4 regions of the Streptomyces sp. SAS_281 genome follow, and region 2 is predicted to be linked to each of the others. Evidence: riboswitches for the same ligand, from Rfam matches in the RefSeq annotation. Region 2 holds a riboswitch; each other region holds the start of a gene.

Region 1 (7,701 bases), on a different contig from region 2:
GGGACGGCCGGACGGCCGCGGGCGGGTACACGGGCAACGGCAAGCACACCTGGACGCTGAAGGCGACGGCCGAGGACGGCTCGGGGACGTACTCCACCAGCGGGAGCCTGTCCGTGGCCGGCGGCGAGCCGGGCCTCCACGACCAGGGCGCCTACAGCATCGGCGACCTCGTCACGCTCAACTCCTCCGGGGACCTGACCATCCAGTTCGGGCAGGCTTCGGGCGTCTTCAGCGGCAAGAAGTCCGGGACCGGCTGGCCGGCCGGCACCGTCGCCGTGCCCTTCGCGGACACCAGCGGCGACCGCTGCTCCGAGCTGCTGGTGCGGATGCCCGGCGGGGAACTGCGCCGGTACGACGGCAGCTGCGGCGCGTCCGGCTACAAGCCGGCCGGCAAGCACACCGTGATCGGCGGCGGCTGGCAGCAGTACGACGTGCTGACGTCGCCCGGCGACCTCAACGGCGACGGGCGGGCCGACCTCGTGGCCCGTCAGAAGTCCACCGGTGACATCTACTTCTACGCGGGCACGGCGGCCGGGAAGTTCCTCCCGAAGACCCGGATCAACACCGACTGGCGGACGTACGCCCAGATCACCGGTGCCGGCGACCTCACCGGCGACGGCATCCCCGACCTGCTCGGCCACGACCGCAACGGCGGCCTCTGGCGCTACAGCGGTCTGGGCAACGGCCGCTTCGCCGCGCGCGTGAAGGTGTTCACCGACTGGGGCCGCTCGTACAACACCATGGTCGGTGTCGGCGATCTGAACGGCGACGGCCGGAACGACATCGTCGTCCGCGACTCGGCGGGCAAGCTGTTCCGGAACAACGGCAACGGCAAGGGCTCGTTCGGAGCCCGTACGCAGATCGCCACCGGCTGGCAGACGTACAAGGGCATCTTCTGAGGCTCTGAGCCCGCCCCGGTCCCGGTGACGGGGCCGCGCGGCCGATACCCGATCGGCTGCGCGGCCGGGGCGGGCTATGCTCGGGGGTGATCTGCCGAGGGCCGTTAGCTCAATTGGTCAGAGCAGCGGACTTTTAATCCGTTGGTTGTGGGTTCGAGTCCCACACGGCCTACCTCGTTGCCCCGGGTCCGCGCGTGCGCGGCCCCGGGGCACTGTCATGTCCGGGGGCGGGCGGTGCTGCGGGCCGTCGTCCGGGCCGGAGCCGGCCGGCACCGAGGGTGTGTCAGACCAGGAGCTTCGACTTCGCCCGCTGGTACTCCTCCTCGGTAATGGCGCCCTTGTCCTTGAGGTCGGCGAGCTTCGACAGGTCCTCGACGTGGCCGCCCTGGTGGCTGCCGCCCTCCGTACCCGCCGCGTCTCTGATGTACGCCTTGAAGGCGGCGTCACGCTCCTTCGCCTCCTGGACGTCGCGCTTGCCCATGGACTTGCCGCGGGCGATCACGTAGATCAGCACGCCCACGTAGGGCAGCACCAGCGCCAGGATCAGCCAGCCGGCCTTGCCCCAGCCGCTCAGGTCGTGGCTGCGGAAGATGTCCATGATGACCCGGAAGAGCAGGAAGAGCCACATGATCCAGAGGAAGAACCAGAGCATCGTCCAGAACAGGTTGAGCAGGGGATAGTCGTCCATCGTCCACTCCCGGGTCCGCGTCGGACTGGCTGAATCTGAAAACAGTCATATCACCACATTCACCCCATTGCTCATTGGTGCGGGCCGAGAGGAGGGGCGGTGAGAGGGCCGGGGGCGCGTGCGGTGGTCATGAGAGCCCCGGACATGACGTAGAGTTGGGTTTACCGACGCGGGGTGGAGCAGCTCGGTAGCTCGCTGGGCTCATAACCCAGAGGTCGCAGGTTCAAATCCTGTCCCCGCTACTGAAGGATCAGGCCCGGCACGCAAGCAGCGTGCCGGGCCTGATGCGTTTCGATGGGACTCCCTGCCGGCGCGTCCGCTTCGCCCCATCGGCGGCCGAGGATTCGCCCGGTGGCCGCGCGGGCGCGAGGCTGGGAAAGGTGCGCGGTACCGTCCGCGGCCGTGGCTGCACCGGGCAGGAGACCGCAGGTGGGGAAGTGGGAACGACGGTGGCGCGGGCCTGACGGCACGGTGGGCCGCCGGTTCGTCCGGGTGCTGCCGGTGGCGATGATCGTCATCGGGCTGGTGTTCGACCTCTTCACGCCGCCCTCCTACACGGCCGTCCCGATGTTCGCGGCCGCCCCGCTGATCGCCGCGCCCTTCTTCGGTATGGGCACCACGATCCGGATCGGGATCGCCTCGGTGCTCGCCCTCGCCGGAATCCGGCTCTACACCGGCGACCTGGTCCAGGTGGTCTCGTTCATCGAGATGGTCACCGTGCTCACGGTCGCCGTGCAGGCGTGCGTGATCAACCGGGTCGTGCGGCGCGGCAGCGACCAGTTGGCGTCCGCCCGGATCATCGCCGAGACGGCCATGCGGGCCGTGCTGCCCGCGCCGCCCGAGCGGATCGGCGGACTCCAGGTGGCCGCGCGGTACGAGGCGGCGCAGGCGGACGAGTTCGTCGGGGGTGACCTCTTCGCGGCCGCTGACACTCCGTACGGCGTACGGCTGGTGCTGGGGGACGTGCGCGGGAAGGGGCTGGAGGCGGTCGGCGCGGTGGCGGTGGTGATCGGGGCGTTCCGGGAGGCGGCGGAGCAGGAGAAGTCGCTGGAGGGCGTGGCGCAGCGGTTGGAGCGTGCGCTGGCGCGTGAGTCGGTGCGGCGGAGCAATCTGGACGCGTTCGAGGGGTTCGTGACCGCGGTGCTCGCGGAGATCCCGCCGGGTGCGCAGGTCGTGCGGATGGTGAACCGCGGCCATCCGGACCCGCTGCTGCTGCACGGGGACGGGGCGGTGGAGTCGCTGACGCCCTCGGAGCCCGCGCTTCCGTTGGGCATGGACCTGGGGGTGAGGCCGGACCGCTCGGACGACTGGGAGCTGCCGGCCGGCGGGACGCTGCTGTTCTACACGGACGGTCTGTCGGAGGCGCGGGACGCCGGCGGTGTCTTCTACGACCCTGCGGAGCGGCTGCGCGGGCGCCTCTTCCCCGGCCCTGAGGAGCTGTTGTCCGCGCTGACCGACGACGTACGCCTGCATACGGGGGGCGAGTCGACCGACGACATGGCGCTGCTCGCGGTGGCCCGGCCGGCGAAGGGGCAGCCGGACCGGCGCAGGACGGTGAAGATCGTCAAGCGGGGTGCCACGCTGGGTGACTGAGGGGCGCCGCTCCGCATAACAGTTGACGCAACGTCAGAAAACGCGTAGTGGTTGGACGCCGATCAACTCGCCCGGTTCCACCCGGTTGTGTCCCGTAAAGTCCAGGCCGTGCGCGTGAACGATCAGTGGGAACAGCTTGGAATCGGACCCGTCTGTCTATTAACGTTCGATAACGCAGCGCGGTTGTCCCAGCCGTCGTCAGGGGCGGCGCCGCGCGCGTGCGCCGAATTCCGCAAGGGAACCGGGGAACCACCTACATGGGGTGAATCGGGCATCTTCGTCTTCACAAGAGGCGGAGGGGTCCGTAGGAGACCTTCCTGCTCCGAACCCGTCAGCTAACCCGGTAGGCGAGAAGGAAGGAAAGGAGTGCGCCCGCGTGGCGTCCAACAAGCCTGCCCCCGAATCACCTTCCCGGTTCGTGCCCGAATACGGTGCCGACTCCGTGTCCGTTCCCGGCGCCGCGTACATGCCGGAACAGGGAAGCGACTACGTGACCGATCGGGGCAACGGCTTCGGCACCGGTGCCGTTTTCGGCAGCGGTTTCCGCGCCGACGACGCCGACTCCGAGCGGGCCTGGGAGGAATGGAACCCCACCGAGGAGTCCGTCCGTCCCGTTCGTGGCAAGCACCGTGTCGCCAAGCAGCGCAATGGTCTGGCCCGTAGCTCCACCGTCCTCGGCGTCGGTGTCATCGCGGCCGTCGGCGCGGGCGGCATGGCCACCGCGCAGAGCAAACCGCCGGTCTCCATCTCTCTTCCCGATTCCATCGCGGACAATCTCCCCGACGCCAAGTCCCTTCCCGGCGTAGGTGCGTTGTTCTCCGGCGAGAGCGAGGCCGAAACCCCCGCGACCGCCACCGCCGCCGCACCGCTGACCACCGCCGGCATCACCACCGCCGAGGCCGAGCAGGGCACCACGGACGCCGGCGAGGCGCTGCGCGCCCGCATCCTCCAGCAGGCCGAACAGCAGCAGGGCGCCGCCGACGCCGAGGCGAAGGCGGCCGAGGAGAAGGCGGCTGCCGAGAAGGCCGCCGCCGAGGCGAAGAAGCAGCAGGACGAGGCCGAGGCCAAGGCCGCCGCCGAGAAGAAGAAGGCGGAGGAGGCCGCGAAGAAGAAGGCCGAGGCCCTGCGCCTGGCCAAGCTCGCCGCCAGCTACGCCATCCCCACCTCCTCGTACACGATCACCTCGACGTTCGGCGAGGCCGGATCGATGTGGTCCTCGGGCTACCACACGGGCCTCGACTTCGCGGCTCCGACCGGTACCCCGATCAAGGCCATCCACACCGGCACCATCAAGTCGGCCGGCTGGTCCGGCGCCTACGGATACCGCACGGTGCTGGAGCTGGAGGACGGTACCGAGCTGTGGTTCTGCCACCAGTCCTCGATCGGCGTCACGGTCGGCCAGAAGGTCACCACCGGTGACACCATCGGCCGCGTCGGCGCGACCGGAAACGTGACCGGCCCGCACCTCCACCTGGAGGTCCACACCCCGGACGGCACCGGTATCGACCCGATGGCCTGGCTGCGCGCCCGCGGTCTGACCGTCTGAGGTCCGTTTCCCCCGAAGGACCCGGCCCTTTCCCGTACGCGGCCGTCCGAACCCCGGCAGCCCTGACGCACACCCCCCGACGTCAGGGCCGCCGGTCCGCGTGGGCGCAGCCTGCTGGATGTACGGGGCACGGAATAGCGGAGCGGGTGGAAACCGTTGTTCCCCCTATGACTTCACTGCGTAATCTCGGCCCGTCCGGCCTCCAGGTCTTCCCGCTCTGCCTCGGTGGAAACGTCTTCGGCTGGACCGCGGACGAGGAGCGGTCCTTCGCCGTCCTCGACGCGTACGCGGCGGCCGGCGGCAACTTCGTGGACACCGCCGACGCCTACTCGCACTGGGTTCCCGGCAACGAGGGCGGCGAGTCGGAGACCGTCATCGGCAAGTGGCTCGCGTCGCGCGGCAACCGGTCCGACGTCGTGGTGGCCACCAAGGTCGGCGCCCTCCCCGGCTACAAGGGCCTCTCGGCGCCGACGATCAAGTCGGCCGCCGAGGAGTCGCTGCGCCGGCTCGGCACGGACCACATCGATCTGTACTACACACACTTCGATGACGAGACCGTCCCGGTCGAGGAGATCATCACCGCCCTCGACGAGCTGGTGAAGGAGGGCAAGGTCCGCGAGATCGCCGCCTCCAACATCAGCCCCGCCCGGCTGCGCGCCTCGCTCGCGTTCTCCGAACGCGAGGGCCTGGCCCGCTACGTGGCGCTCCAGCCGCACTACAACCTCGTCTCGCGGGACACCTACGAGGGTGAGCTCCAGGACACCGCCGCCGACGCGGGGCTCGCGGCCGTCCCGTACTTCGCGCTGGCCGCCGGCTTCCTCACCGGCAAGTACCGCCCGGGGACGACCGTGGACAGCGCCCGGGCCGGGAGCGCGGCCGGCCATCTGGAGTCGGAGCGCGGCCGGCGGGTGCTCGCCGCCCTCGACACGGTGGCGCGGGACCGGGACGCCGAGATCGCCACGGTCGCCCTGGCCTGGCTCGCCTCCCGCCCGACGGTCGCCGCGCCGATCGCCTCCGCCCGCACGGTCGACCAGTTGCCCGCCCTGCTGGCGGTCGCCGGTCTCCAGCTGACGGACGAGGAGCTGTCGACGCTGACGGCGGCCTCGGCCTAGCCCGCGTTCCGCCCGTGCGGAGGCCGCCGGCCCGTACACGGGTCAGGCCGGTGGCCCGCCGGTGTAGGGCGGTGAGGTGTAGGGCGGTTGGCGGTAGGGCTGTTGGCCGTACGGCTGCGCCGGGTACGGGGACGGACTGTTGTACGGGTTCGGGTTGCCGTTGTACGGGGGCGGGCCGCCGTACGCGTACGGCGTGGGGGTGCCCGCGTACGGCCGGCCAGGCGGCCAGGCGGCCGTGTAGCCGGGCGGCCGACGGTGGGTGGCCCGGGCCGCGTAGGCGAGGGCCGGCCCCGCGATCTCGCGGCGCTGCCACAGGTGGTGCAGCAGCTCCAGCTCGCGCGCGGCGAAGTCCGGGTCCGCCCTGCCCCGTCCGGCCTGCCGGCGCAGGGAGGCGAGGGACGTCGCGAACGCCTCGTACTCGGCGACCGCACGCGCCGCCGCCCTGCCGCGCTCCTTCGCCTCCTTGGCGCCGGCCTTCGCGTGCGCCGGGTGGTGCTGATGGCTGGAGACGCTCGCCGCGTACCGTCGGCGCGCCGCGTTCCTGGCGAGGGCGCGGGCCCGCATGGAGGCGAGGGCGCGGGGCTCGTCGGGGGTGAGCCAGCCGGCTTCGGCGTACGCGGGGAGCTCGACGGCCAGGGAGCGCAGCTCCCTGCGGCGGGCCCGGACCACCTGCCAGGTCACCAGGGCGAAGACCGGGACCATGAACGCCCCGTACACGATGTAGAAGCCGTACCGGCCGAAGGTCGCCGAGCCGTTCCACAGGGCGTGCATGCCCATCGCGAGGACCAGGCCGAGCACCGGGACCGCGATGCGCCGCGTCCGCCTGCCGGGTGCGCTGCTCGCGGCGATCCCGAGACCGATGCCGGTCAGCACGGTGAAGAGCGGGTGGGCGAACGGGGTCATCACGGCCCGGACCAGGAAGGTCACCACGGTCACCGCCGCGAAGCCGGAATCCGTCTGCTGGTCCTCACCGAAGGCGTTGCCCAGGTAGAGGATGTTCTCGGTGAAGGCGAACCCCGTCGCCGTGAAGCCGGCGGCGACGACGCCGTCCACGATCCCGGTGAACTCCCGCCTGCGGAAGAGGAGGAGCAGCAGGACGGCCGCCGCCTTGGCGCTCTCCTCGACCACCGGCGCGATGACCGTGGCGCCGAGGGTGTCCGCGTTCCCCGGATCGCTGTCGGCTATCCACCTGGTCGCGAACGAGTTGGCGAGGATGGCGACCAGGGCCGCCGCGCACGCGCCCCACGCGAAGGCGAACAGCAGATTCCGCCACGGGGTCGGCTCGACCCGGTCCAGCCAGCGGAAGGCGGTCATCAGCACCGGGACCGGCAGGACGGCCAGGCCCAGGCCGACGAGGAACCCGTCGGTGCCGGTCTGGTCGCGGACCAGAGCGAGGATCACCACCCCGCAGAGCGCGAGCAGCGTGAAGACGGCGACCACTCGGCACGTCCGGTTCCGCCAGAGCAGGCCGACGCGGCGCGGACGGTAGCGCCACTGGCCACGCGCCGGCACGGCGGCCAGGATCTCGCCGACCCGCTGCTCCTGGAGCACCGGGACGGCCGGCTGATCCCGCCGTTGTCGCTGAACTGACCCGTCGGACACCCCTCGACCCTAACGAGCGGGTCCGACAACGGCCATGGTCTCCGTCCGGCTCAGACGCGCGCGAAGAGCAGGTCGTGCACCACGTGGCCCTTCCCCAGACCCTGGCCCTCGAACCGGGTCCGCGGGCGGAAGGCGGGGCGCGGGGCGTAGCCGCCGTCGGCCACCGTGTTCTCGAAGCGGGGATGCGCGGTCAGCACGTCGAGCATCTGCTCGGCGTACGGCTCCCAGTCGGTCGCGCAGTGCACGATCGCGCCGGGCTTC
Region 2 (7,701 bases):
GGCTCCTGGGCGGAGTGGCGCGCGGACTCGCCGGACACCTCGGACTCCCGGTCGCCTGGCTCCGGTTCGTCTTCCTCGGCCTGTTCTTCGCGGACGGCCTCGGCGCCCTGCTGTACGCGGTGTTCTGGATCGTGGTCCCGCTCGGCGTCGGCGGCGTGGACGGACCCAGATCCGTCTTCGAGACCGCCCCCGACGGCACCCGCCGCCTCCGCAAACCCGACAGGGGCCAGGTCTTCGCCCTCATCGCGCTGCTCGTCGGGGCCGTCATCTTCGTCGGCAACGTCGACATGGGCAGCAAGGCCGACCGCTACATCTGGCCGAGCCTCCTCATCGGCGCCGGCTCCGTCCTGGTGTGGCGCCAGGCCGACAACGCCCGCCGCGCCCGCTGGATGGAGGTCGGCCGCCGCCGCCGCGTCCTGCAAGTGGCCCGCGCCCTGGCCGGAGTCGCCCTCGTCGGCCTGGGACTCGCCGTCTTCATGGTCGTACGCGGCTCCGCCGCCCAGCTCGGCAACGTCATCACCGCCGCCATCGCCGTGCTCACCGGCATCGCCCTCCTCGCCGGCCCCTACCTCGTCCGCCTGACCCAGGACCTCTCCGAGGAACGCCTCATGCGCATCCGGGCCCAGGAGCGCGCCGAGGTCGCCGCCCACGTCCACGACTCCGTGCTGCACACCCTCACCCTGATCCAGCGCAACGCCGACGACGCCGGCGAGGTCCGCCGGCTGGCCCGCTCCCAGGAACGCGAGCTGCGCAACTGGCTGTACAACCCCGAGGGCACCGGCAAGGACGAGGACGACGAGCCGGAGACGCTGGCCGAGGCCGTCAAACGGGCGGCCGCCGAGGTCGAGGACAAGCACGGTGTCCCGCTGGAGGTCGTCGTCGTCGGCGACTGCCCGCTGGACGAGAAGCTGGCCGCACAGATGCAGGCCGCACGCGAGGCGATGGTCAACGCCGCCAAGTACGGTGGCGAGGGCGGTGCCGTCCAGGTCTACGCGGAGGTCGAGGGCCGCACGGTCTTCGTCTCCGTGCGCGACCGGGGCCCGGGATTCGACCTGGACTCCGTACCGGGGGACAGAATGGGCGTACGAGAATCGATCATCGGCCGGATGCAGCGCAACGGCGGTACGGCCCGGCTGCGTTCGGTGCCCGGCGGGGGCACCGAGGTCGAGCTTGAGATGGAGAGGACGAGCGATGAACGGGACCAGTGAGGCGACCGGGGGCCGGGAGAACCCGGAGCGCCGGGTACGAGTCGTGCTCGTCGACGACCACCGGATGTTCCGCACCGGCGTACAGGCCGAGATCGGCCGCACCGAGGAGACCGGCGTCGAGGTCGTCGGCGAGGCGGCCGACGTCGACCAGGCGGTCACCGTCATCACGGCGACCCGCCCCGAGGTCGTCCTCCTCGACGTCCACCTCCCCGGCGGCGGCGGCGTCGAGGTGCTCCGCCGCTGCGCGCCCCTGATGGGCGCCGCCGAGGACCCGGTGCGCTTCCTCGCGCTCTCCGTGTCGGACGCCGCCGAGGACGTCATCGGCGTCATCCGGGGCGGCGCCCGGGGCTACGTCACCAAGACGATCACCGGCACCGACCTGGTCGACTCGGTCTTCCGGGTCCAGGACGGCGACGCGGTCTTCTCGCCCCGCCTGGCCGGCTTCGTCCTCGACGCCTTCGCCTCCACGGACGCACCCCCGGTCGACGAGGACCTGGACCGCCTGACCCAGCGCGAGCGCGAGGTCCTGCGGCTGATCGCCCGGGGCTACGCGTACAAGGAGATCGCGAAGCAGCTGTTCATCTCGGTGAAGACGGTCGAGTCCCACGTCTCGGCGGTGCTCCGCAAGCTCCAGCTCTCCAACCGCCACGAACTCACCCGCTGGGCGACGGCGCGACGGCTGGTCTAGAGCATGTCCGGGTCGAGCGAGATGTTCAGCTTCTCGCCGACCCGGCGGTAGCCGATCGACGCGTAGATCCGCTCCACGTCGGCGTCGCCCGGCTCCAGCCACACCACCCGGCAGCCCCGCTCGAACGCGGTGCGGGTCAGGTGCGCGGAGAGCGCGGCGCCGATGCCCCGGCGGCGGAACTCCGCGCCGACCGCCAGACCCGCCAGCTCGCTGAGGCCGTCCACCGGGACCGAGCAGCCGCCCGCGCCGGCCGGGGTGCCGTCCACCGTCGCGAGTGCGGCGACCCCGCCGCCCGCCGCCGCGTTGCGCAGCCACTCCGCCGTGCCGTCCTCGGGCTCGCCCTCGCCGCCGTAGCCCAGGTGCTGGACGAGCGCGGCGGCCGCGAACTCCGCCTCGCTGGCGGGCTCGGCCACGACCAGGTCCGCGACCGGCTTCGGCTGCACCAGGCCGCCGGGGGCGCAGGCGAGGATCGGGGCGCGGTTCTCGACGGTGAACCCGGCGGCGAGCAGCGCCGGTTCGACGGCGGGTGCCCAGCCGGGCAGGAACTCCAGGCGGGGCATCCGGTCCCGCTCGCGGAACGCCGCTATGAGCGCGTCGAGTTCACCGGGCGTCGGTTCGGCGCCCTGGTCCGGGATCGCGTAGTTGGCGTACTTCAGCGACCAGTTCGGGTTGTAGCGGATCACGAACGGCCCGACGCGGACATGGTCCGGGGAGCGCAGCGTGAGCGTGCGGGCATGGGTCTGGACGTCGGCGTCCATCGGCATGTTCGGGTGTCCTTCGGGGCGTCGGGGACAAGAGGCCGGAGCCTATGCCACCCGGGTGGCCCCCGCGAAGGGCATTTCGTCAATGGGCGCGACCCGGACCGGGGCCCCGGGGCGGGGCGCGTGGATCATCCGGCCGTTCCCGATGTACAGGCCGACATGGCTGACGCCCGAGTAGAAGAACACCAGGTCCCCGGGGGCCAGCTGGGAGCGCGGGATGCGCTGCCCGGCGTTGATCTGGGTGTACGTGGTCCGGGGCAGCGAGACCCCGGCGGCGCGCCAGGCGGCCTGGGTGAGCCCGGAGCAGTCGAAGGAGTGGGGCCCGGTCGCGCCCCACACGTACGGCTTGCCCAGCGCGCTGTACGCGAAGGCGACCGCCTGGGCGGCACGGGCGTTGGGCGCGGCGACGGCACCGCGCGGTGCGCTCCGGTCCGCGTGACCGGTGCCGCGCCCGGTCTCGGAGGCGTCGTAGGCGGTGCGCTCGGCCGGGGTGAGGCGGGCGAGCAGACGGCGGGCCTCGGCCAGCTTGGCGCGGACGGTCGCCCGGTGCTCCTTCAGGGCGGCCTGCCGGGCGGCCAGCTCGGTGAGCTTCCCGGCCGCCTCGGCGCGTACCTGGGCGATCTCCGCGACCTGGCGGCGCACCGAGCGCACCTCGGCGGCCCGGCGCTCGCCGGCCTGCTCCGCGTAGGTGGCGCGGCGCAGGTACTGGTCGGGGTCGGAGGAGAGCGCCAGCTGCACGGAGGGGTCGATCCCGGCGGAGCGGTACTGCGCGGCGGCGTACGCGCCGAGCACGTCGCGGGCGCTGTTGAGGCGGGCGGTCCTGCGGGCGGCCTCGTCGCGCAGGGCGTCGACCGACTTGGCGGCGGCGGTCGCCTCGGACTTCGCGCCGTTGTACTTCTCGGTGGCGACCTCCGCCTCCCGGTACAGCCGGTCCACCTGGGCCTTGACCTGCCGTGCGGTGGGCGCGGGGTCCGCGTGCGCGGCTCCCGGCAGCACGGCGGCCGTCGCGGCTCCGGCGACGGCGAGGGTCGCCGCGGCGGTTCGGGCCGCGGAGGCGGTGGTGAGGCGCTGCCTGGGTTTGCGATGCGCTGCCACGGGGGCGGGCGTCCTTCCGTGCGACGGCCCGGCGGGGTGTACCGGCGGGGTTCCTCCGGTGGCCGGCGAGGAGGGTCCTGGTCCGCGGCCACCGGGAAGGGACGCTAATCCGAGGTCACGGGAAGGTGTCGTTATGACTGCTATTGCCCGCTCTTGGCGTGGCATTGTCGCCGGATGGCCGTCTTTGAAACATGAATGACCGGAAAAAGGGTCACAGAATCAGGCAAAAAGTGCATTCATCATTCAAGCGGCCCGTAGGCCCCACCCTGCCCGGAGCGATCCGGCGGGAGGGCTCTAGGGTGCGGAACCATGCGCGTACTCATCGATTTCGTCGTCGCCCTGCACATCATCGGCATCGCCGCCCTGCTCGGCGGCTTCCTCGGTCAGATGAAGGCGATGAAGGCCGGCACCGCCCGCTTCGTCCCCGGCATGCTGCACGGCGCGCTGACCATGCTCGTCACCGGCATCGCCCTGGTCGGCCTGGACCAGGCCGACGACCACCCCGTGAACAACGTCAAGATCGGGATCAAGCTGCTGTTCCTGGTCGTGATCCTGGGGCTCGTCTACGTCAAGCGGGACGAGGAGAAGGTCGAGAAGGGGTTCTTCGCGGCGGTCGGCGCGCTGACCCTGGCGAACATCTTCATCGCCACGCTCTGGACCTGAGCGGCGGCGGTACGCGGGAGGGCCGGCCCGCGCGCGGGCCGCCCCTCCTCCCCGGTCAGGCGGGGCGGACACTCCCGTAGATCGGCATGTAGTAGATCGACTCCTCGCGCACGTTCGCCCCGGGCTTCGGCGCGTGGATCATCATCCCGTCGCCCTTGTAGATCCCGACGTGGCTGATGTCGTCGTAGAAGAACACCAGGTCACCGGGTTGCAGGTCGGCCGTGGCGACTCGCGTGCCGACGTTCACCTGGTCCCAGGTGGTGCGCGGGATGTCGACGCCCGCCGCCTTCCAGGCCGCCTGCGTCAGCCCCGAGCAGTCGTACGAGGCGGGGCCGGTCGCCCCCCAGACGTACGGCTTGCCGATCTGGGCGCGGGCGAACGCGAGGACCTTCTCCGCCTTCGTGGACGCGCTGGTGCCGGAGCCGGTGCCGGTGCCGGAGCCGGTGCCGGCGGTGGAACCCGAGCCCGTCTCCGTACCGCTCCCGCCCGACTCCTCGGCCTTCCGCTCGGCCTCCTTCCTGGCGGCGGCCTGCTTCTTCGCCAGCTCCGCCGCCTTCCGCTTCGCCTCCGCCTCTTTCTTGCGTTCCAGCTCCGCCAGGCGCGCCTTCTCCTCGGCGGTCAGCTTCGACAGCAGCGTCCGGGCCTCGGTCAGCTTCGTCTGGACGTTCTGCTTGCTGGTGCGCAGCGCGGCCTGCGACTCGGTCAGCGTCTCCAGGCTCTCCACGGCCGTGGCGCGCTGCTCGGACGCCTTCGTCTGCTGCGTACGGAACTCCGTGACCGCCTGCTGCTGGCGCTCGGCCATGCGGTCCATGAGGTGGGTCTGGTCGAAGAACGACTGCGGGTCGTCGGCCAGGAAGAAGGTGGCGGTCGGCGCGAGGCCGCCGTTGCGGTACTGGGCGGCGGCGTAGTTGCCCAGCGTCCTGCGGGCGGCGTTCAGCTTCTCGGTGCGCTTGGCCACGTCGTCGAGCAGCGTGTCGACCTTGGACTTCTGCTTGTCCGTGGCCTCCTTGGCCTGGTTGTACTTCTGGGTCGCGTTGCCGGCCTGCCGGTAGAGGTCGTCCACCTTCTGCTGGACTTCCTCGATGCTCGGCTTCGGCGTGGGCGCGGCCATCGCGCTCTGCGAGGACAGCAGGGTCACCGAGGCCAGCGCGGCCGAGGTCAGCCCGACGGCGGGGACGGTGGAGCGCACCCGGGTGCGCGGTTTGCGATGCGACGCCAAGGCCGGCATCTCCTTCCGTGGACCGCCTACCGGGTTAGCTGTCGGGTTCGGGCGGAACGGAAGGCTGCCCTACGGTCCGGTGGGGAAGGACCGATTCACCCCGGTACTGCGTGTGGGTCCCCGGTTCCGGGCGGGCCCGGATTCGGCGTGGCGGCCCGCTCGGCGTGGGTCGCCTCTGGGGGTACGGGCCGTCCGAACGTGCACGCTAGCCAACGCATGGGGCCGCTGTGAAGGTTGGTGTTCGATATGCCCGATACATTTCCGTGACCTTTTCGGAGCGGGGCCGGGTGTCAGTCGGGCGCCTTAGACTCGGACAGCGATGAGCAGCCTCTTTGACGACAGTTTCCTGGCCGGCCTCCAGCAGGAGGAGGACGCGCCCCCGCCGCCCCCCGAGGACTCCGCACCCGAAGCGGTGCCGGAGGACCTGTTCGCGGGCGTGTTCGACGGGCCCCCGCCGCCCCGTGACGCGTACTACCGCGACGGCGCGCACCGCCCCGTCATCGACCCGGAGGCGCTGCTCGACGGGCTGAACACCGAGCAGCGCGCCGCCGTCGTGCACGCCGGGTCGCCCCTGCTCATCGTCGCCGGCGCCGGGTCCGGCAAGACCAGGGTGCTCACCCACCGCATCGCCCACCTGCTGGCCGAGCGGGGCGTCCACCCCGGCCAGATCCTGGCGATCACCTTCACCAACAAGGCCGCGGGCGAGATGAAGGAGCGCGTCGAGCAGCTGGTCGGGCCCCGGGCCAACGCGATGTGGGTCATGACCTTCCACAGCGCCTGCGTCCGCATCCTGCGCCGCGAGTCGAAGAAGCTCGGCTTCACCTCCTCGTTCTCGATCTACGACGCGGCCGACTCCAAGCGGCTCATGGCCCTGGTCTGCCGCGACCTGGAGCTGGACCCGAAGCGCTACCCGCCGAAGTCCTTCACCGCCAAGGTCTCCAACCTCAAGAACGAGCTCATCGACGAGGAGACCTTCGCGGGCCAGGCGTCCGACGGCTTCGAGAAGACGCTCGCCCAGGCGTACGCGATGTACCAGGCCCGGCTGCGCGAGGCCAACGCGCTGGACTTCGACGACATCATCATGACGACGGTCCACCTGCTCCAGGCGTTCCCCGACGTCGCCGAGCACTACCGCCGCCGCTTCCGGCACGTCCTCGTGGACGAGTACCAGGACACCAACCACGCCCAGTACACGCTGGTACGCGAGCTGGTCGGCCCGGCCGGCCCCGAGAACGCCCCCGCCGAGCTGTGCGTCGTGGGTGACGCGGACCAGTCGATCTACGCCTTCCGGGGCGCGACCATCCGCAACATCCTCCAGTTCGAGGAGGACTACCCGGACGCGACGACGATCCTTCTCGAGCAGAACTACCGCTCCACCCAGACGATCCTGTCCGCCGCCAACGCGGTCATCGAGCGCAACGAGAGCCGCCGCCCCAAGAACCTCTGGACCAAGGCCGGCAGCGGCGCCCGCATCACGGGCTACGTCGCGGACACCGAGCACGACGAGGCGCAGTTCGTCGCCGAGGAGATCGACCGCCTCACCGACGCGGGCGACGCGAAGGCCGGCGAAGTCGCCGTCTTCTACCGGACGAACGCGCAGTCCCGTGTCTTCGAGGAGATCTTCATCCGCGTCGGCCTGCCCTACAAGGTCGTCGGCGGCGTCCGCTTCTACGAGCGCAAGGAGGTCCGGGACGTCCTGGCCTACCTGCGGGTCCTCGCCAACCCCGAGGACACCGTCCCGCTCCGCCGTATCCTCAACGTCCCCAAGCGCGGCATCGGAGAGCGTGCCGAGGCCATGATCGACGCGCTCTCGCAGCGCGAGAAGATCACCTTCCCGCAGGCGCTGCGCCGGGTGGACGAGGCGTACGGCATGGCCGCCCGCTCCGCCAACGCCGTGAAGCGGTTCAACACGCTGATGGAGGAGCTGCGCACGGTCGTGGAGTCCGGCGCCGGGCCCGCCGTGGTGCTGGAAGCGGTCCTGGAGCGTACGGGCTATCTCGCCGAGCTCCAGGCGTCCACCGACCCGCAGGACGAGACCCGCATCGAGAACCTCCAGGAGCTCGCCGC
Region 3 (7,701 bases), on a different contig from region 2:
CTCGGTCACCCCGGGCACCTCCCCGGAGTCCTGGTTCCAGGAGCGTGCGCCGGCCGTCGTCAGACCGTCGGACGCGCCGCGCAGCAGCCATACGGCCCCCGACTCGATGCGCGACATGTCCGCGCCCGGTGCTCCGACGTCCTCGCCGGGCGCGCCGATGGCCACGTCCGCGCAGCCGTCGCCGTCGGTGTCGCCCACGGACAGGCCGGTGCCCCAGCCGTCGCCCTGCTCGGAGACGCCGGGGACGCCCAGGGAGTCCTGGGACCACCAGAGGGGCTCGGTGCCGGGGCCGGAGGCACCGACGACCGGGCCGTCACCGGCACTGCCGTAGTAGACGCCGACCACGCCGTCCTCCGGCGCGTCGCCGCTGGTGCCGTCGGAGCGGTACGGGTCACCCGTGACCAGGTCGTCGTAGCCGTCGCTGTTGATGTCCCCGGTGGCGACGGCGGGGCCGCCGCGCAGGGAGCGCTCGAAGCGGAGCCCCTGCACCTGGCCGGAGAAGTAGGCGGACCAGCCCTGCCCGCGGGCGGCGCCCGCGCTCGTCCCGGAGACGACGAGGTCGTCGAGGCCGTTGCCGTCGTAGTCACCCGTGGTCAGCGACTTCGGGGCGATCTCGTGTCCGGGTTCGGCGGGGATCACGTCCTCGCGCTGGGCGGGGGCCAGGGGCGCGGCGCCCGTCTTCAGCAGGGCCGGTTCGTAGCGGAAGAGCATGAGGTCGTACCGGTCGGTCACGGCCAGTTCGTCGCCAGGCGTGTCGGGGCTGAAGTGGGCCGCCGCGAGCGCGCTGCCGAATCGCGCCGACGCGCGGGGCTCGGCGGCCTGGAGCCAGTCGCTGTCGGCCCCGGTGAGCCCTTGCGGCGACCCCCACAGCACGACGGCGCCACCCGCGTCCCCCACGGGCTCGATGTCCTCCCCCGGTACGCCGACGATCGCGTCGTCGTAGCCGTCGCCGTTCAGGTCGCCCGTGGCCAGGGACGCTCCGAAGGAGTCACCGGCCTCGGCGGCGCCGCGCACCCCGGGGGTGTTCTGGCTGAAGACGGCGGACGGACTGGTGCCCAGGCCGTGCGCGGAGCCGTACTGCACGGTCGTGAACCCGGCACCCGGCTTGGCGTCGATGCTCCCGCCGGGCGCGCCGGTGAGCACGTCCTCGTGGCCGTCGCCGTTGAAGTCGCTGTGGCGGTCGTTCGCGTGCGTGGCGCCGGAGGTGCCGGCCCAGGCGGTGGGCGCGGCGAGGGCCGCACCCGTCAGCAGGAGCATCGAGGCCGCGAGGACGGCGGCCGAACGGTACGTACGCACGGATGGCTCCTTGGATCAAGGATGGCCGGGCGAGTCCGGGGGGTGCCGGGAAGAGCCCGCTGTCTTCCCGGGCGCCCTGTTCGACACCTCTTGCGCCACAAGGGTTGTACGGCTTTTCCGCGACAGGGCGGTACGGCGCGCGAAAGGGGTGGAAAGGAGCGTTTCCGCTTCTTTCCACCCCTGCTCACGCCCTGCCCCGAGCACGGGGCCGGTGTGGATCAGTACGCGCCGAAGACGTTGTCCATCGAGCCGTACGTGGCGGCGGCGTAGTTGCACGCGGCCGTGATGTTGGCGACCGGGTCGTAGATGTCCATCGACGTCCCGGGCACGTGGTAGGCGTCGAAGGTGGGCTGGATCACCTGGAGCAGGCCCTTGGAGGGCGTGCCGTTGACGGCGTTGATGTCCCAGTTGTTGATCGCCATCGGGTTGCCCGAGGACTCGCGCATGATGTTGCGGTAGATGCCGTCGTAGCTGCCGGGAATGCCCTGCTCGGCCATGATGGCGAGGGATTCCTTGATCCAGCCGTCGAGGTCGTCGGTGTACGCGACGGCCGCCTGGGTCTCGGCGGGCTTCTCGGCCGCGACCGGGACGACGGTGCGCTCGGAGCGGTCCGCGCGGTCGGCACTCTCGGCCCGGGGGGCGGTGTCGCCGTTCTTCTCGGCGGTCTCCGCCTTGAATTCGCTCTTCTCCGCAGCCTTCGGGGCGACGGCCGCGGACGTGGCACCGATGGTGAGCTTCAGGCCCGGGTGAATGAGGTCGGGGTTGCTGCCGACAGCACCGCGGTTGTCCTTGTACAGCCGCTCCCAGCCGCCGCTGAGGGAATGCCCCTGGGCGATCTTGTAAAGCGAATCGCCGGACACCACGGAATAGGTGGTGGACGCGGCCTTGCGCACGGCAATTTCCTTGCCGGCGACGGAAGTCGGGGCCGCGGCCTTTTCGGCGACGACGGTCTTGGCGGGGGCGGCGGAGGCCGATCCGGCCGCGATCAGGGGGAGCGCGAGAACGGCTCCGCCCGCGCTGACGGCGATGAAACCGCGGGTCAGGGACGCGGACTTGGCACGACGGTGCTTACCCGTGAAGGGCATGGCGTATTTCCTCTCCGTCGCCTGCGAGGTGAGCTGTCGGGTTCGGACTGGAGATGTCCGGTCGCGCATGGCGACTTCACCCCTAGCCGCTCCGGATTCCGGACCGGCGGCAAACCTGGGTCCCCCGCTCCTGCCGTACGTGAGTGGTCGGGTTCCCGGACGGCGGCAGGATTCGGCGTTCCATCCGGATTGATGACGGGACCGTAAGCGAGAAACGACGGCCGGAACAAGCCCGGAATTGCTGATCACAATTGTTTTGCAAGATCAATCAAAGGAAATGCTCATGATCGCCCGCGCCGGGGGAAGTCAAATTTCTTGGCACGACTGGGAACCGGGAGATCGGATCCTGCGTCAGAAACGGCCGACGTGACGCTGCCCACTGGACGCACAATGTGCATGTTCGTCCGTTTTGACTGCATTTGACAGCATCAAAACCGCCCCGATCGCCCTCAATTGACCTTTTGCCTATATCAGCACAAAAGGTGCATCGCACTCCGCACTGGCGGCCCAGTCGCCGGTTCCGGCCCCCTCGCTCGCATGATCGCCCTATGGTTAGCCTTACCTAAGTGTTGACGTTCCCCGTTCGCCGTCACAGGGAGATCCCAGGACCATGGCGCCGCATTCCGCCTCTTCTTCCCGCCGTCCCCTCGCCGCCCCCGCCGCCCCTGCCGCCCCCGCCGAACGGGAACTCACCGGCCGGCTGGCCCTCGTGACGGGAGCCGGACGCGGCATCGGCGAGGCGGTCGTGCGGGCCCTCGTCGCGCGCGGCTGCCGGGTCCTGGCGACCGACGCGGCCCCGGCGGGGGTCGACGCCCTCGCCCGGGAGCACGACGGGGACGTCGTCGCCCGGGCGCTGGACGTCACGGACGCGGCGGCCGTCGAGGCCCTGGTCGCCGAGGTCGAGGACTCGCTCGGCACCCTCGACATCACGGTCAACGTCGCCGGGATACTGCGCTGTTCACCGGTCACCGAGCTGACCGACGAGGACTGGCGGGCGACGTTCGCCGTCAACACCGACGGGGTGTTCCACGTCTCGCGGTCCGTCGGGCGCCGGATGGCGGACCGGGGCGCGGGCAGCATCGTCACCGTCGCGTCCAACGCCGCCGGCATCCCCCGTACGACCATGGCGGCGTACGCCGCGTCGAAGGCGGCGGCCGTCATGTTCACCAAGTGCCTCGGTCTGGAGCTGGCCCCCCGGGGCGTCCGCTGCAACACCGTCTCGCCCGGCTCCACGCTCACCGACATGCAGCGCGGGATGTGGCCCGCCGGTGAGGCCCACGACGAGGGGCCGGCCGCGCAGCGCGTCATAGCCGGCGACCTGGCGAGCTACCGCACGGGCATCCCGCTCGGCCGGATCGCCGAACCCGCCGACGTCGCCGAGGCGGTCGCCTTCCTCGTGTCCGACCGGGCCCGCCACATCACCCTGCACGACCTGTACGTCGACGGCGGCGCCACCCTGCGCGCCTGACCCGACCGCCCGGCACCCCGCAAACGCCCCCAGGAGTCCTGGAACGATGACCGCCTCACCGTACGAAGACGCCCCGACCTGGCCCGCCGAGTTCGCCGCCCGTTACCGCGCGGCCGGGCACTGGCGCGGCGAGACCTTCACGAGCATGCTGCGCGAACGGGCCGAGGCCCACGGCGACCGCGTCGCGCTGATCGACCCCGCACCCGAGCGCCGCGCGTGGACGTACCGGGAGCTGGACGAGCGCGCGGCCCGGCTGGCGGCAGGCTTCCGGGCGCGCGGGATAGCCAGGGGCGACCGGGTCGTCGTCCAGCTGCCCAACATCGCGGAGTTCGCCGTCGTCGTCTTCGCCCTCTTCCGCATCGGCGCGCTCCCCGTGTACGCGCTGCCCGCCCACCGCGAGACGGAGATCGGCTACTTCTGCTCCTTCGCCGAGGCCGTCGCCTACGTCATCCCGGACGGGCACGCCGGCTACGACCACCGCGCGCTGGCCACCGCCGTACGGGAGCAGGTGCCCACCCTGAAGCACGTGTTCGTCGTCGGCGACCCGGGCGAGCACACCGCCCTGTCCGACGTGCCGTGCGACGCGGCCGGGGAGCCGGAGGACGGGCCCGAGCCGCACGACCTGGCCTTCCTCCAGCTGTCCGGCGGCACCACGGGCGTGCCCAAGCTCATCCCCCGTACGCACGACGACTACATCTACTCGCTGCGCGGCTCCAACGAGATCTGCGGCGTCGACGCGGACACCCGCTTCCTGGTGGTCCTGCCCGCCGCGCACAACTTCCCGATGAGCTCGCCCGGCTGGCTCGGCACGCTGTACGCGGGCGGCACCGTCGTCCTCTGCCCGCGCCCCGATCCGGCCACGGCGTTCCCGGTCATCGAACGGGAGCGCGTCACCATGACGGGCATGGTCCCGCCGCTCGCCCTGGTGTGGACGGACGCGGCCGCTTCGGCGGAGCAGGACCTGTCGAGCCTGGAGCTGATCCTCGTCGGCGGCGCCAAGTACAGCGAGACGGCGGCCCGGCGCCTCGAACCGGCGCTCGGCTGCCGGCTCATGCAGGTCTTCGGGATGGCCGAGGGGCTCGTCAACTACACCCGGCTGGACGACGACTACGAGACGATCGTCGGTACCCAGGGCCGGCCGATCTCCGAGGACGACGAGATCCGGATCGTGGACGACGCCGGACAGGAGGTCCCCGACGGCCGGTTCGGGCATCTGCTGACGCGGGGTCCGTACACGATCCGGGGCTACTGGCGCGCCCCCGAACACAACAGGTCCGCGTTCACCGAGGACGGGTTCTACCGCACGGGCGACATCGTGCGCCGCACCCCGAGCGGCCATCTGGTCGTGGAAGGGCGGGCGAAGGACCAGATCAACCGGGGCGGCGAGAAGATCGCGCCCGAGGAGGTCGAGAACATCATCCTCGCCCACCCGTCGGTGCACGACGTGTCGGTGGTCGGTGTCGCCGACCCGTATCTCGGTGAACGCACCCTGGCGTACGTCATTCTGCGCGAGGGCGCCGAACCGCCCGGGGCGCTCGCCGTGAAGCGGCATGTGCGCGCCCACGGCATCGCCGCGTACAAGGTGCCCGACCTCGTCGAATTCGTGGACGTCTTCCCGCAGACGGGCATCGGCAAGATCAGCAAGAAGGGCCTGCGGACCGATGCGGCCCCCGCCTCCGCGTCAACTCCCCCCGCACAGAACTGAGACCGCTCCGCGCGGCACCGAAAGGCTGCTCCCATGGCACTTCCCGCCATCGCCCCCTATCCCCTTCCCGTCGCCGACGAGCTCCCGGCGAACCGGGTCGGCTGGACCGTCGACCCGGAGCGCGCCGTGCTGCTCGTCCACGACCTCCAGAACCACTTCCTGCGTGCGTACCGCCCGGGCGAGGAGCCGCTGACCGGCATGCTCGCGAACACCGCCCGTGTGATGGAGACCGCCCGCCGCGCCGGAATCCCGGTGGTGCACTCGGCGCAGCGCGGCGGCCAGAGCGCCGAGGAGCGCGGTCTCCAGCTGGACTTCTGGGGCCCGGGGATGGCGGACGACCCGGAGGCGCTGGCCGCACCGGCCGAGGTGGCGCCCGCGCCGGGCGACACGGTGCTCACCAAGTGGAAGTACAGCGCCTTCGTCCGCACCGAGCTGGAATCCCTCATCCGCGACGACGGCCGCGACCAGCTGGTGATCACCGGTGTGTACGCGCACATCGGCGTGCTGATGAGCGCCGCCGACGCATGGATGCGCGACATCCAGGCGTTCGTGGTGGCCGACGCGGTCGCGGACTTCTCGCGCGAGGACCACGACATGGCGCTGCGCTGGGCGGCGGGCCGCTGCGCGGTCGTGACGACGACGGACGCGCTGCTGAAGGAGATCTGAGGGCCCGTACCTCACGTCCGGGGGGCCGCCGCGGCCTCGGGCGTGAGGTGCAGGGCGAGCACGTCCAACGCCGCGCCGATCCTGCGCAACGTCTCCGGATCGTCGGTACCCAGCGCTGCGCTCAACGCGTCGTCGATCCGGGCGGTCCGCACCTCGGCCACCCGCTCGGACACCTCCGTGGCCGTACGGATCAACTGCCGCCTGCCATCGGCCGGATCGGGTGCGGACACGAACGAGCCGGTCTCCTTCAGCCTGGCCACGGCGCCCGAGACCTGGCTCTGCGGCAGGCCCGTGCGTGCGGCGATCTCGCTCACCGAGGTGCCCTGGTGCCCCAGGACGTCGCTCAGTACGACCAGGGCCGCCCGGGTGCCTCCGCGCTGCGCGGCGCCGGCCGGGTCCGACGGCTCCGGGAGCGCCTGCTCACCGATCTTCATCAGGGTCCGTCCGAGCAGGAACAGCTGGACCGGGGTCATCGAGGTACTCATGGGGCGAACCCTACCCCCATCCATCACTACCGATGCATCACCGATCGATGCATCATTGCCTGATGCATCTCTCTTGATGCATCTAAAAAGATAAAGTAACGTCCGGGGCACCGCCGGTGCTCCCCGCGCCGGACACCTCACCGACCGGGAGATCCGATGTTCCTCGACACCGACGGCGCGACCCTCTACTACGAGGTCCGGGGCACCGGCCCGCTGCTGCTCATCGCGCAGAGCGGCGAGGGCGACGCCGGCCGGAGCACCGACCTGGCGCGCCACCTCGTCGACCGGTACACAGTGGTCACCTACGACCGCCGGGGCCTGTCCCGCAGCACCCTCGCCGACCCGGCGCGGGGCGTGACCATGGAGGAGCACGCCGACGACGTCCACCGGCTGCTGGCCCGGCTCACCGACGAGCCCGCCCTGATGCTCGGATGCAGCATGGGCGCCGCCATCGGGCTCCACCTCGCGGTGGCCCACCCCGGGCAGCTCCGCACCCTCGTGGCGCACGACCCGGTCTCCCCGTCCCTGCTGCCCGCCGGTCCGCGCACCGCGCACGCGGCGGAGCTCGTCCACCTCCAACGGGTCCACCGCGAGGGCGGACTGGGTGCCGCGCTCCCGGAGATCGCCCGGGTCCTCGGGATCGACCCGGCCCGCCAGGAGACCGAGCCGGACCTGACACCCATGCCGCTCACCCCGGGCCGGGCCGCCGACTTCGGGTTCTTCATCGCACACGACTTCACGGCCGTCATCGACGCCGAACTCGACCAGGAGGCGCTGCGGACATCTCCGGTACGCATCGTGCCCGCCGGCGGTGCCATCACCTCGCCGGACGTCTTCGTCGCGCAGTGCGCGGACCGGCTGGCCGGCCTGGTGGGGCGGGAGACCGTCGCGTTCCCCGGCGGGCACAACGGCAACACCACCCATCCCCGCGCGTACGCCGCCCGACTGCGCGAGGTCCTGGCGTAGGCACGGCATCGAGGCTCCCGGGACTACGCG
Region 4 (7,701 bases), on a different contig from region 2:
CCTCCTGCTGCCAGTCCTGGCCGAGCAGCAGGTCGATGGAGGCGCAGGCCACCGACGCGGCCAGCGGGTTGCCCATGAACGTGGGCCCGTGGGCGAGCACCGGCACCTCGCCGCGCGAGATGCCTTCGGCCACCTCACTCGTGCACAGCGTCGCCGCCATCGTCAGATAGCCGCCGGTCAGCGCCTTCCCCACGCACATCACGTCGGGGGACACCCCCGCGTGCTCGGCGGCGAACAGCTTTCCCGTACGGCCGAACCCCGTCGCGATCTCGTCGAACACGAGCAGTACGCCGTACGCGTCGCACGCCTCGCGCAGCACGCGCAGATAGCCGGGGGAGTGGAAGCGCATCCCGCCCGCCCCCTGGACCACCGGCTCCACGATGACGGCCGCCAGCTCGTCCGCGTGCCGCTCGATCAGTTCGCGCACATGTTCCGCGTACGCGGGGTCGGGCTCGGAGTCGTAACCGGCGGGCGGTTCGGCGGCGAAGACCTGGCGGGGCAGGGCGCCGGACCACAGTTCGTGCATCCCGCCCTCGGGGTCGCACACCGACATCGGCTGCCAGGTGTCCCCGTGGTAGCCGCCGCGCCAGGTCAGCAGCCGCTTCTTGGCCGGCCGCCCGGCCGACCGCCAGTACTGGAGGCACATCTTCACGGCGACCTCGACCGACACGGAGCCCGAGTCGGCGAGGAAGACGTGGCGCAGCGGCTCCGGCGTGATCTCCACCAGCCGGGCCGCCAGCCGGACGGCGGGCTCGTGCGTGAGCCCGCCGAACATCACATGGCTCATCCGGTCCAGCTGGCCGCGCGCCGCCTCGTTCAGCACGGGGTGGTTGTAGCCGTGCACGGCCGACCACCACGAGGACATCCCGTCGACCAACTCGGTGTGCCCGTGCACCGGTTCGGCGAGCCGCAGCCGGACCCCGGACGCGGACTCCACGACCAGCGGCTCCTGCCGGCCCGGCATGGGGCCGTACGGATGCCAGACGTGCGCCCGGTCCAGCTCCCGGAGCGCGGCGGGGGAGAGCGGCTCAGGCATTGGGAGCGAGGTCCGTGCCCGCGCCACGGCGGCGGACCGCCACCAGGTCCGTCCGGGCACCGGGGGCCTCCGGCACCTCGGCGGCGGATACGGCCTCCGCCTCCGCGCCTTCCCCGCAGGGTCCGCAACCGGCGCCCGCGTGCGAACCGCAGCTCTCCGCCTCGGAGGCGCAGCCACCGCTCGCATGCGGACCACAGCCGGCCGCCGCGTCCGCGCGGTGCCGGGGGAGCGTCGTCGTACCCGCCCCCTCCACCTCGAAACCGGCGTCCGCGATCATGTCCAGATCCGCCTGCCCGGCCTGGCCCTCACTGGTCAGGTAGTCACCCAGGAAGATGGAGTTGACCAGGTGCAGGGCGAGCGGCTGCATCGAGCGCAGATGGACCTCGCGCCCGCCCGCGAGCCGCACCTCCACGTCCGGGCAGACGAACCGCACCATCGCCAGGATCCGCAGACAGCGCTGCGGCGTCAGGTTCCACTCCTTGGCGAGCGGCGTCCCCTCGAACGGGATCAGGAAGTTGACCGGCACCGAGTCCGGGTCCAGCTCGCGCAGCGAGAAGACCACATCGACCAGGTCCTCGTCGCTCTCGCCCATCCCCGCGATCAGCCCCGAGCAGGCGGACAGCCCGGCGGCCTGCGCCTGCTGCACCGTGTCCACACGGTCGGCGTAGGTGTGGGTGGTCGTGATCTCCCCGTACGTCCCCTCGGACGTGTTGAGGTTGTGGTTGTACGCGTCGGCGCCCGCCGAACGCAGCCGGCCGGCCTGCCCCTCGGAGAGCAGACCGAGACAGGCGCAGACCTCCACGCCCTCGTTCTGCTCCTTGATGGCCTCGATGGTCTGCGAGACCCGGTCGACGTCCCGGTCCGTCGGGCCCCGGCCGCTGGCCACCAGGCAGACGCGCTTGGCGCCGCCGGCCACCCCGGCCGCCGCCGCCTTCGACGCCTCCTCCGGCTTCAGCCAGGTGTACTTGAGGATCTCGGCCTTGGAGCCGAGCCGCTGCGAACAGTACGAGCAGTCCTCGGGGCAGAGCCCGGACTTCAGGTTGACCAGATAGTTCAGTTTCACCCGCCGCCCGAACCACTGACGGCGCACCTTGCCGGCCGCCGCCACCACGTCGAGCAGTTCGTCGTCCGGGGTCGCCAGTACGGCGAGCGCTTCTTCACGGGTCGGCAGCTCGCGCCGCAGCCCCTTGTCCACCAGCGTGTTCAGGAGGTCCATGGCGATGATCCTGACGCACCGCACCGCCCGGAGCCAAGGAGGAACCGGACAACAGAGCTGACACGGGGTGTGTGCCTTGCCACACCGTGTCTTGGCGTGGGCCCGGTTAGGGTCTGTGAGCTGCCTACAAAAGGGACCGCTCATGCCCGCCACCCCGTTCGACTGGATCGAAGACGAGGCGCGCCGGCGCGCGGAGGCGGGGCTCGTCCGCCGGCTGCGGCCCCGCGCGGCCGAAGCGGAGCTGCTGGACCTCGCGAGCAACGACTATCTCGGCCTCACCCGGCACCCGGAGGTGACCTCCGCCGCGGCGGACGCGGCGCGCCGCTGGGGCGGTGGGGCGACCGGCTCCCGCCTGGTCACCGGATCGACCGCGCTGCACGCCGGGCTCGAACGCGAACTCGCCGCGTTCTGCGGCTTCGAGGCCGCGCTCGTCCTCTCCTCCGGTTACGCCGCCAACCTCGCGGCCCTCACCGCGCTCACCGGGCGCGGCGCCCTGATCGCGTCGGACGCGGGCAACCACGCCTCCATCGTGGACGGCTGCCGGCTCTCCCGGGCCGAGACCGCCGTCGTTCCGCACGCCGACCCGGAGGCCGTCCGCAAGACGCTGCGCGGTCACGGGGGCCGGAAGCTGGCCGTCACCGACTCGGTGTTCTCCGTGGACGGCGACGCGGCGCCGCTGGCCGCGCTGGCCGTCGTCTGCCGGGCGGAGGGCGCCGCGCTCCTGGTGGACGACGCGCACGGACTCGGGGTGCTCGGTGAGGGCGGGCGAGGCGCGCTCGACGCGGCGGGGCTCGCGGGCGACGGGGACGTGGTCGCCACGCTCACCCTGTCCAAGTCCCTGGGCAGCCAGGGCGGAGCGGTCCTCGGACCGGCCCGGGTCATCGACCATCTGGTCAACACGGCCCGGACGTTCATCTTCGACACCGGACTCGCCCCCGCCGCCGCCGGCGCCGCCCTGGGCGGACTGCGGCTGCTGCGCCGCGAACCGGAGCGCGCACTCAGGGCGCGTACGGTCGCCACCGCGCTGTACGAGGGGCTGACGGAGGCCGGTCTGACCGCGGTGCGGCCCGACGCGGCGGTCGTCTCGGTCCGGGCGCCCTCGGCCGACGCCGCCGTGCGCTGGGCCGCCGACTGCCGGACGGCCGGGATGGCGGTGGGCTGTTTCCGGCCGCCGTCCGTCCCCGACGGTGTCTCGCGGCTCCGGCTGACCGCCCGCGCGGACCTGACGGACGAGCAGATCGCGCGGGCGGTGGAGACGGTGCGGCGGACCGCACCGCAGGGCTGAGGCGAGGGCCGCCTCAGCGTTTCAGACCGGAGACGAAGGACGCCCAGGCCGTGGCGGAGAACTCCAGGGGCGTCCCGGCCACATCCTTCGAGTCGCGCACGGCCAGCAGCCGTCCGCTCCCGTACGGCGCGGTCTCCACGCAGTTGTTCATCCCGGTGCTGTAGCTGCTGCGCCGCCAACGTAACGCGTGCCGGGTGAGGTGATCGGACATGACGCTTCCTCCGGGCGGTGGGGGGTCACCGGTCGCCGCGGTCGATCGCGGCGATCAGGTCCAGCGTGTGCTCCGGCGACAGCGCGTGCGTCTGAAGGGTTTCGAAGGCCGAGCTGTACGCCGCAAGGTCTTCTTTCCGTTCCAGATAGAGGCTACTCGTCAAGTGGTCAAGAACGACCACGTCAAGGTCGGAAGCGGTCGGAAAGGAGAAGATGACGAAAGGGCTGGTGAGGCTCACATAGCCGCCCACCGAGAACGGAAGTAACTGGAGTCGCACATGGGGAAGTTGTGCCACCCGGGCGAGATGGCGCAGCTGCTCCCGCATCACTCTTCGGCCACCGACCTCCCGGCGCAGCACCGCCTCGTCCAGGACCGCGCTCAGCCGCAGCGGCGGATCGCTCCGCAGCACCCCCTGCCGGGTCAGCCGCACCTCCACCAGCGAGTCCAGCTGACCGGACGGCAGCCCGTCCAGGGAGGCCCGGGTCACGGCGCGGGCGTAGTCGGCCGTCTGCAGCAGCCCCGGAACCACCGAGGTCTCCAGCGTGCGGGCGGTGCGCGCCTGCGATTCCAGGCTGATGAAGTCGCGGTACTGCGGCGGGATGAGCCCCCGGTACGCATGCCACCAGCCGGCGCCGCCACCGCCCGCCGAACCGGCGAGCGCGCCCAGGACCTCGCGGAGCTTCGGGTCGTCCATCCCGTACGCGTCGAGGAGCCGGTTCACGTCATCCGGCCGCACCCCGCTGACACCTGTCTCGATCCTGCTCACCTTCGACTGGTGCCAGCCGAGCAGCGCCGCCGCCTCCCGGCTCGTGAGACCTGACGTATGGCGCAGGCTCCGCAGCTCCTCTCCCAGCTTGCGGCGCCGTACCGCAGGGCCGTGCTGCATCCGATGGCTCCCTCCCGCTGCCCGACGAGCAGACAGTGTGGCGCCGGAGCGGGCCCGCGTGGGGAGAGTTCACCGGTTTGAGCGACAGATATATGCATATCTTGGTGGATCGCCGCCACGGAGGGCAGCATCGGTGGCAATCTGGCGCGAAGCACAACCGGACCGCTCGCCGGGCCGGTGACGGGTGGGAAAGGGACGGCTCGCCATGGCAGACCATCAGGAAGCACGTGTCACCCTGCCGAGCGAGCCGGTCTCGGTCTCCACGGCCCGGAGGTTCGTCGCCCGGGTGTTGACGGAATGGGGCCTGCCCGAGGACGCGGAGGAGGCCGACACGGTCCGCCTCATCCTCTCGGAGCTGGCCACCAACGCCGTAGTGCACACGTTCGGGCAGTCACCCACTTTCACCGTCGACCTCCGGCTGGAGCGCGACGAGGAGCTGCGCGTCGGCGTGACGGACAGCCATCCCCGCCGGCCCCAGCGGCTGCCCGCCGCCGTACAGCAGGACAACGGCCGGGGCCTGGTCATCATCCGCTCGCTGGCCAAGGAGTACGGCGGCCGGCTGACCGTCACCCCCACCCCCGACGGCGGCAAGACCGTCTGGGTGGCGCTCCCGTGGCAGGTTCCCGTCCAGCCCTGAGGCGTCCGGGTCAGCCGACCCGGCCGTAGTAGACGCTCCTGGTCCAGATCTTCTCCAGGCGGACCACGGCGCCGGTCTTCGGCGAGTGCCAGATCTTCCCGCTGCCGGCGTAGATGCCCACGTGGTAGACGCTGCGCCCGGAATGGAAGAAGACCAGGTCACCTCGTTGGCGCTTGGACGCCGAGATGTGCCTGGTCCTGTTGTACTGCTGCTGGGCGGTCCGGGGGAGCTTCCTGCCCGCCTTCTTGAACGAGTAGAGCGTCAGCCCCGAACAGTCGAAGCTGCTGGGCCCGGTGGCACCCCAGCGGTAGGGCGCCCCCTTCTTCGACGCGGCGATCTTCAGGGCCTTCATCGCGTGGCCGGCCGCCTGCGCCTCGGGCGCGGCTCCCGGCACGCACAGCGTGCCGCCGACGGCGGCGAGAGTCATGACCGAGGCCGTGGTGGCCCGGGCGAGCAGAGACGGGACATGAACCTGCGCACTCATGCGCAACCCTTCGTCAGCCGCCTGTGAAGGATGACCTGTCGGGTTCGGGCTGGCGAAGTTGCCCGGCCGCGCGCGGCGGCTTCACCCCGAGGGACAACCGGAGGTCCGGCGGTCCCGTAGTGCTCGGGTCCTCCACTCCTGCCGATCCACTCCTGTCGACCAGTCATCCGGGCGGCGGCAGGACTCGGCGTCCGCCCGGACCGCCCCGCCGCGGTGGCGGGGGCTTGTCGTCGTAGGGATCTTGACTCACCTCGTGCCGGATTTCCGAGCCGGAACAGCCATCGGTGAAGACCGTCACGGATGGCCCGTTCAGGTGGACCGGAACCCGTACGGCGGTTCCTCCGCCGCCGGCGGCCACGGCCGTACCAGCGGTGTCGCGGAGGAAACCGCCCCACGCGCATCGGGAAAAGGCAAATCGGTCCATCGCTCGTGAGAGGGAACGCCTACGCCGATCGAGCGAGGAATTCCCGCGCACCCCTCGGGCGTGTCGGTGGCGTACGGCGCCTCAGCCCGGCGGAGCCGGCGGCAGGGTGACCCGGGCCGCCCGCCGCTCGCCGTCCAGCGCCCGCAGCGCGCGGGTCAGCGTGCTGCTGTGGATACGTGTCTCGCCGCGCCGGTGCATCAGCGCGAGGGCGTCCCGCAGCTCCGCCGCGTGCGAGGCGAGCGCCTGGGCCGCGCGCAGGGCCGCGTAGGTGTCGTCGCCGTGGGCCGGATTGATCCGCCCCACCTGGTCGAGCACATCGAGATAGCGGTCGACGAACGCGGACTCGGCCCTGGTGAGGGCGGGCAGCGCAGAGAACTCCGGTGGCTGCATCGCCGGTTCACCACCCGGAGCGCGGCGGCGCCGGGACCCGGTTGCGCACGATGTGGTCGACCAGCCCGTACGCCAGGGCGCCCTCCGCATCGAGGACGAGGTCGCGTTCGGTGTCCTCGGTGACCTGCTCGACGGAGCGCCCCGTGTGCCGGGCCAGCATGCCGGTCATCGTCCCGCGCATCCGCTCCAGCTCCCGCGCCTCGATCTCCAGGTCGGACGGCTGCCCCTGGACCGGTTCCGCCAGGGCGGGCTGGCTGACGACCACCTTGGCACCGGGGAGCATGTGCCGCCGGCCCGGGGCTCCCGCGGCGAGCAGCACGGCCGCTCCGGCCCCCGCCCGGCCCAGGCAGAACGTCTCCACCTCGCAGCTGAGGAAGTTCATCGTGTCGTACAGGGTCGTCATCGCGCCGAACGAGCCGCCCGGCGAGTTGATGTACAGCGAGACGGGCCGGTCCGGCGCGTCGTGCTCCAGATACATCAGCTGGGCCACCAGGTCGTTGGCGGCCGTCTCGTCCAGGGCCGTGCCCAGGAAGACCACGCGCTCGGCGAGCAGCTTGGAGTACGGGTCCATGGTCCGGGACCCCTGGGAGGTGTGCTCGGTGAACTCGGGCAGGACGTAACGGGCGACGGGACGGTACACGGCTGTGCCTCTCCTCCGGTCGCGCGGACGCAACGGTGCACCCGCGCACGCTTCTTTAGAAACGTACAGGATGTACAGAAGTCCCTCCCGGGGGAGATCCCGGAGAATTCGGGAAAGTGCGAGGTCAGAGGCCGTTGACTGTTCGCCGTGGGCGGATGTCACGCAACCGTCGGCCGGTCAATGGCCCGGCCGGCAGAACCAGTCACTGCCGCATCGACGTCAATTGCCGTTGCAGGGCCTCGATCCGGTTCATCATGTCCTCGGCCTCCTCGACGTCCTCGTCGTCCACCGCGCCCGTTCCCCGGTTGCACGGGAGGCCGCTCCGATGGGTCAGGTGGCGGAGGAAGTCGGCGTGGTGCTGGTGGAGGACGTCCAGCAGGGAACCGTCGTAGCGTTCGGTCTCCTCGTCGCCGCCCATGGTCCTGCGGATGCCGAAGGTGCTCGGGCGGCCGGCGCCGAGTTCGTCCAGGTGGTAGCAGATGACCCGGCCTT

What was found. Region 2 has a riboswitch for cyclic di-AMP ahead of ACN6LM_RS13175 (NlpC/P60 family protein). Riboswitches for the same ligand answer to the same signal wherever they lie in the genome.
Region 1: another riboswitch for cyclic di-AMP. It lies ahead of ACN6LM_RS15895 (M23 family metallopeptidase); the one in region 2 lies ahead of ACN6LM_RS13175 (NlpC/P60 family protein).
Region 3: another riboswitch for cyclic di-AMP. It lies ahead of ACN6LM_RS27705 (transglycosylase SLT domain-containing protein); the one in region 2 lies ahead of ACN6LM_RS13175 (NlpC/P60 family protein).
Region 4: another riboswitch for cyclic di-AMP. It lies ahead of ACN6LM_RS17365 (C40 family peptidase); the one in region 2 lies ahead of ACN6LM_RS13175 (NlpC/P60 family protein).

Annotation. Positions count from the first base shown of each region.
Region 1 covers NZ_JBMNDO010000035.1:19,929-27,629, reverse strand. Annotated here, with positions in the region: gene ACN6LM_RS15920 (FG-GAP repeat domain-containing protein) at 1-899, shown strand, start outside; tRNA gene ACN6LM_RS15915 (tRNA-Lys) at 998-1,071, shown strand; gene ACN6LM_RS15910 (SHOCT domain-containing protein) at 1,183-1,587, opposite strand; tRNA gene ACN6LM_RS15905 (tRNA-Met) at 1,756-1,829, shown strand; gene ACN6LM_RS15900 (PP2C family protein-serine/threonine phosphatase) at 2,017-3,180, shown strand; cyclic di-AMP (ydaO/yuaA leader) riboswitch at 3,392-3,545, shown strand; gene ACN6LM_RS15895 (M23 family metallopeptidase) at 3,557-4,726, shown strand; gene ACN6LM_RS15890 (aldo/keto reductase) at 4,894-5,838, shown strand; gene ACN6LM_RS15885 (PrsW family glutamic-type intramembrane protease) at 5,881-7,440, opposite strand; gene trmB (tRNA (guanosine(46)-N7)-methyltransferase TrmB) at 7,491-7,701, opposite strand, start outside.
Region 2 covers NZ_JBMNDO010000028.1:776-8,476, reverse strand. Annotated here, with positions in the region: gene ACN6LM_RS13200 (PspC domain-containing protein) at 1-1,208, shown strand, start outside; gene ACN6LM_RS13195 (LuxR C-terminal-related transcriptional regulator) at 1,192-1,896, shown strand; gene ACN6LM_RS13190 (GNAT family N-acetyltransferase) at 1,893-2,660, opposite strand; gene ACN6LM_RS13185 (NlpC/P60 family protein) at 2,703-3,752, opposite strand; gene ACN6LM_RS13180 (hypothetical protein) at 4,062-4,415, shown strand; gene ACN6LM_RS13175 (NlpC/P60 family protein) at 4,471-5,643, opposite strand; cyclic di-AMP (ydaO/yuaA leader) riboswitch at 5,642-5,792, opposite strand; gene pcrA (DNA helicase PcrA) at 5,954-7,701, shown strand, end outside.
Region 3 covers NZ_JBMNDO010000090.1:15,785-23,485, reverse strand. Annotated here, with positions in the region: gene ACN6LM_RS27710 (FG-GAP repeat protein) at 1-1,296, opposite strand, end outside; gene ACN6LM_RS27705 (transglycosylase SLT domain-containing protein) at 1,515-2,381, opposite strand; cyclic di-AMP (ydaO/yuaA leader) riboswitch at 2,385-2,569, opposite strand; gene ACN6LM_RS27700 (2,3-dihydro-2,3-dihydroxybenzoate dehydrogenase) at 2,992-3,849, shown strand; gene ACN6LM_RS27695 ((2,3-dihydroxybenzoyl)adenylate synthase) at 3,896-5,554, shown strand; gene ACN6LM_RS27690 (isochorismatase family protein) at 5,588-6,220, shown strand; gene ACN6LM_RS27685 (MarR family winged helix-turn-helix transcriptional regulator) at 6,232-6,693, opposite strand; gene ACN6LM_RS27680 (alpha/beta fold hydrolase) at 6,862-7,671, shown strand.
Region 4 covers NZ_JBMNDO010000040.1:4,577-12,277, reverse strand. Annotated here, with positions in the region: gene ACN6LM_RS17395 (adenosylmethionine--8-amino-7-oxononanoate transaminase) at 1-1,036, opposite strand, end outside; gene bioB (biotin synthase BioB) at 1,029-2,252, opposite strand; gene ACN6LM_RS17385 (8-amino-7-oxononanoate synthase) at 2,395-3,537, shown strand; gene ACN6LM_RS17380 (DUF397 domain-containing protein) at 3,551-3,748, opposite strand; gene ACN6LM_RS17375 (helix-turn-helix domain-containing protein) at 3,774-4,634, opposite strand; gene ACN6LM_RS17370 (ATP-binding protein) at 4,840-5,271, shown strand; gene ACN6LM_RS17365 (C40 family peptidase) at 5,282-5,755, opposite strand; cyclic di-AMP (ydaO/yuaA leader) riboswitch at 5,759-5,923, opposite strand; gene ACN6LM_RS17360 (hypothetical protein) at 6,261-6,569, opposite strand; gene ACN6LM_RS17355 (ATP-dependent Clp protease proteolytic subunit) at 6,577-7,209, opposite strand; gene ACN6LM_RS17350 (hypothetical protein) at 7,412-7,701, opposite strand, start outside.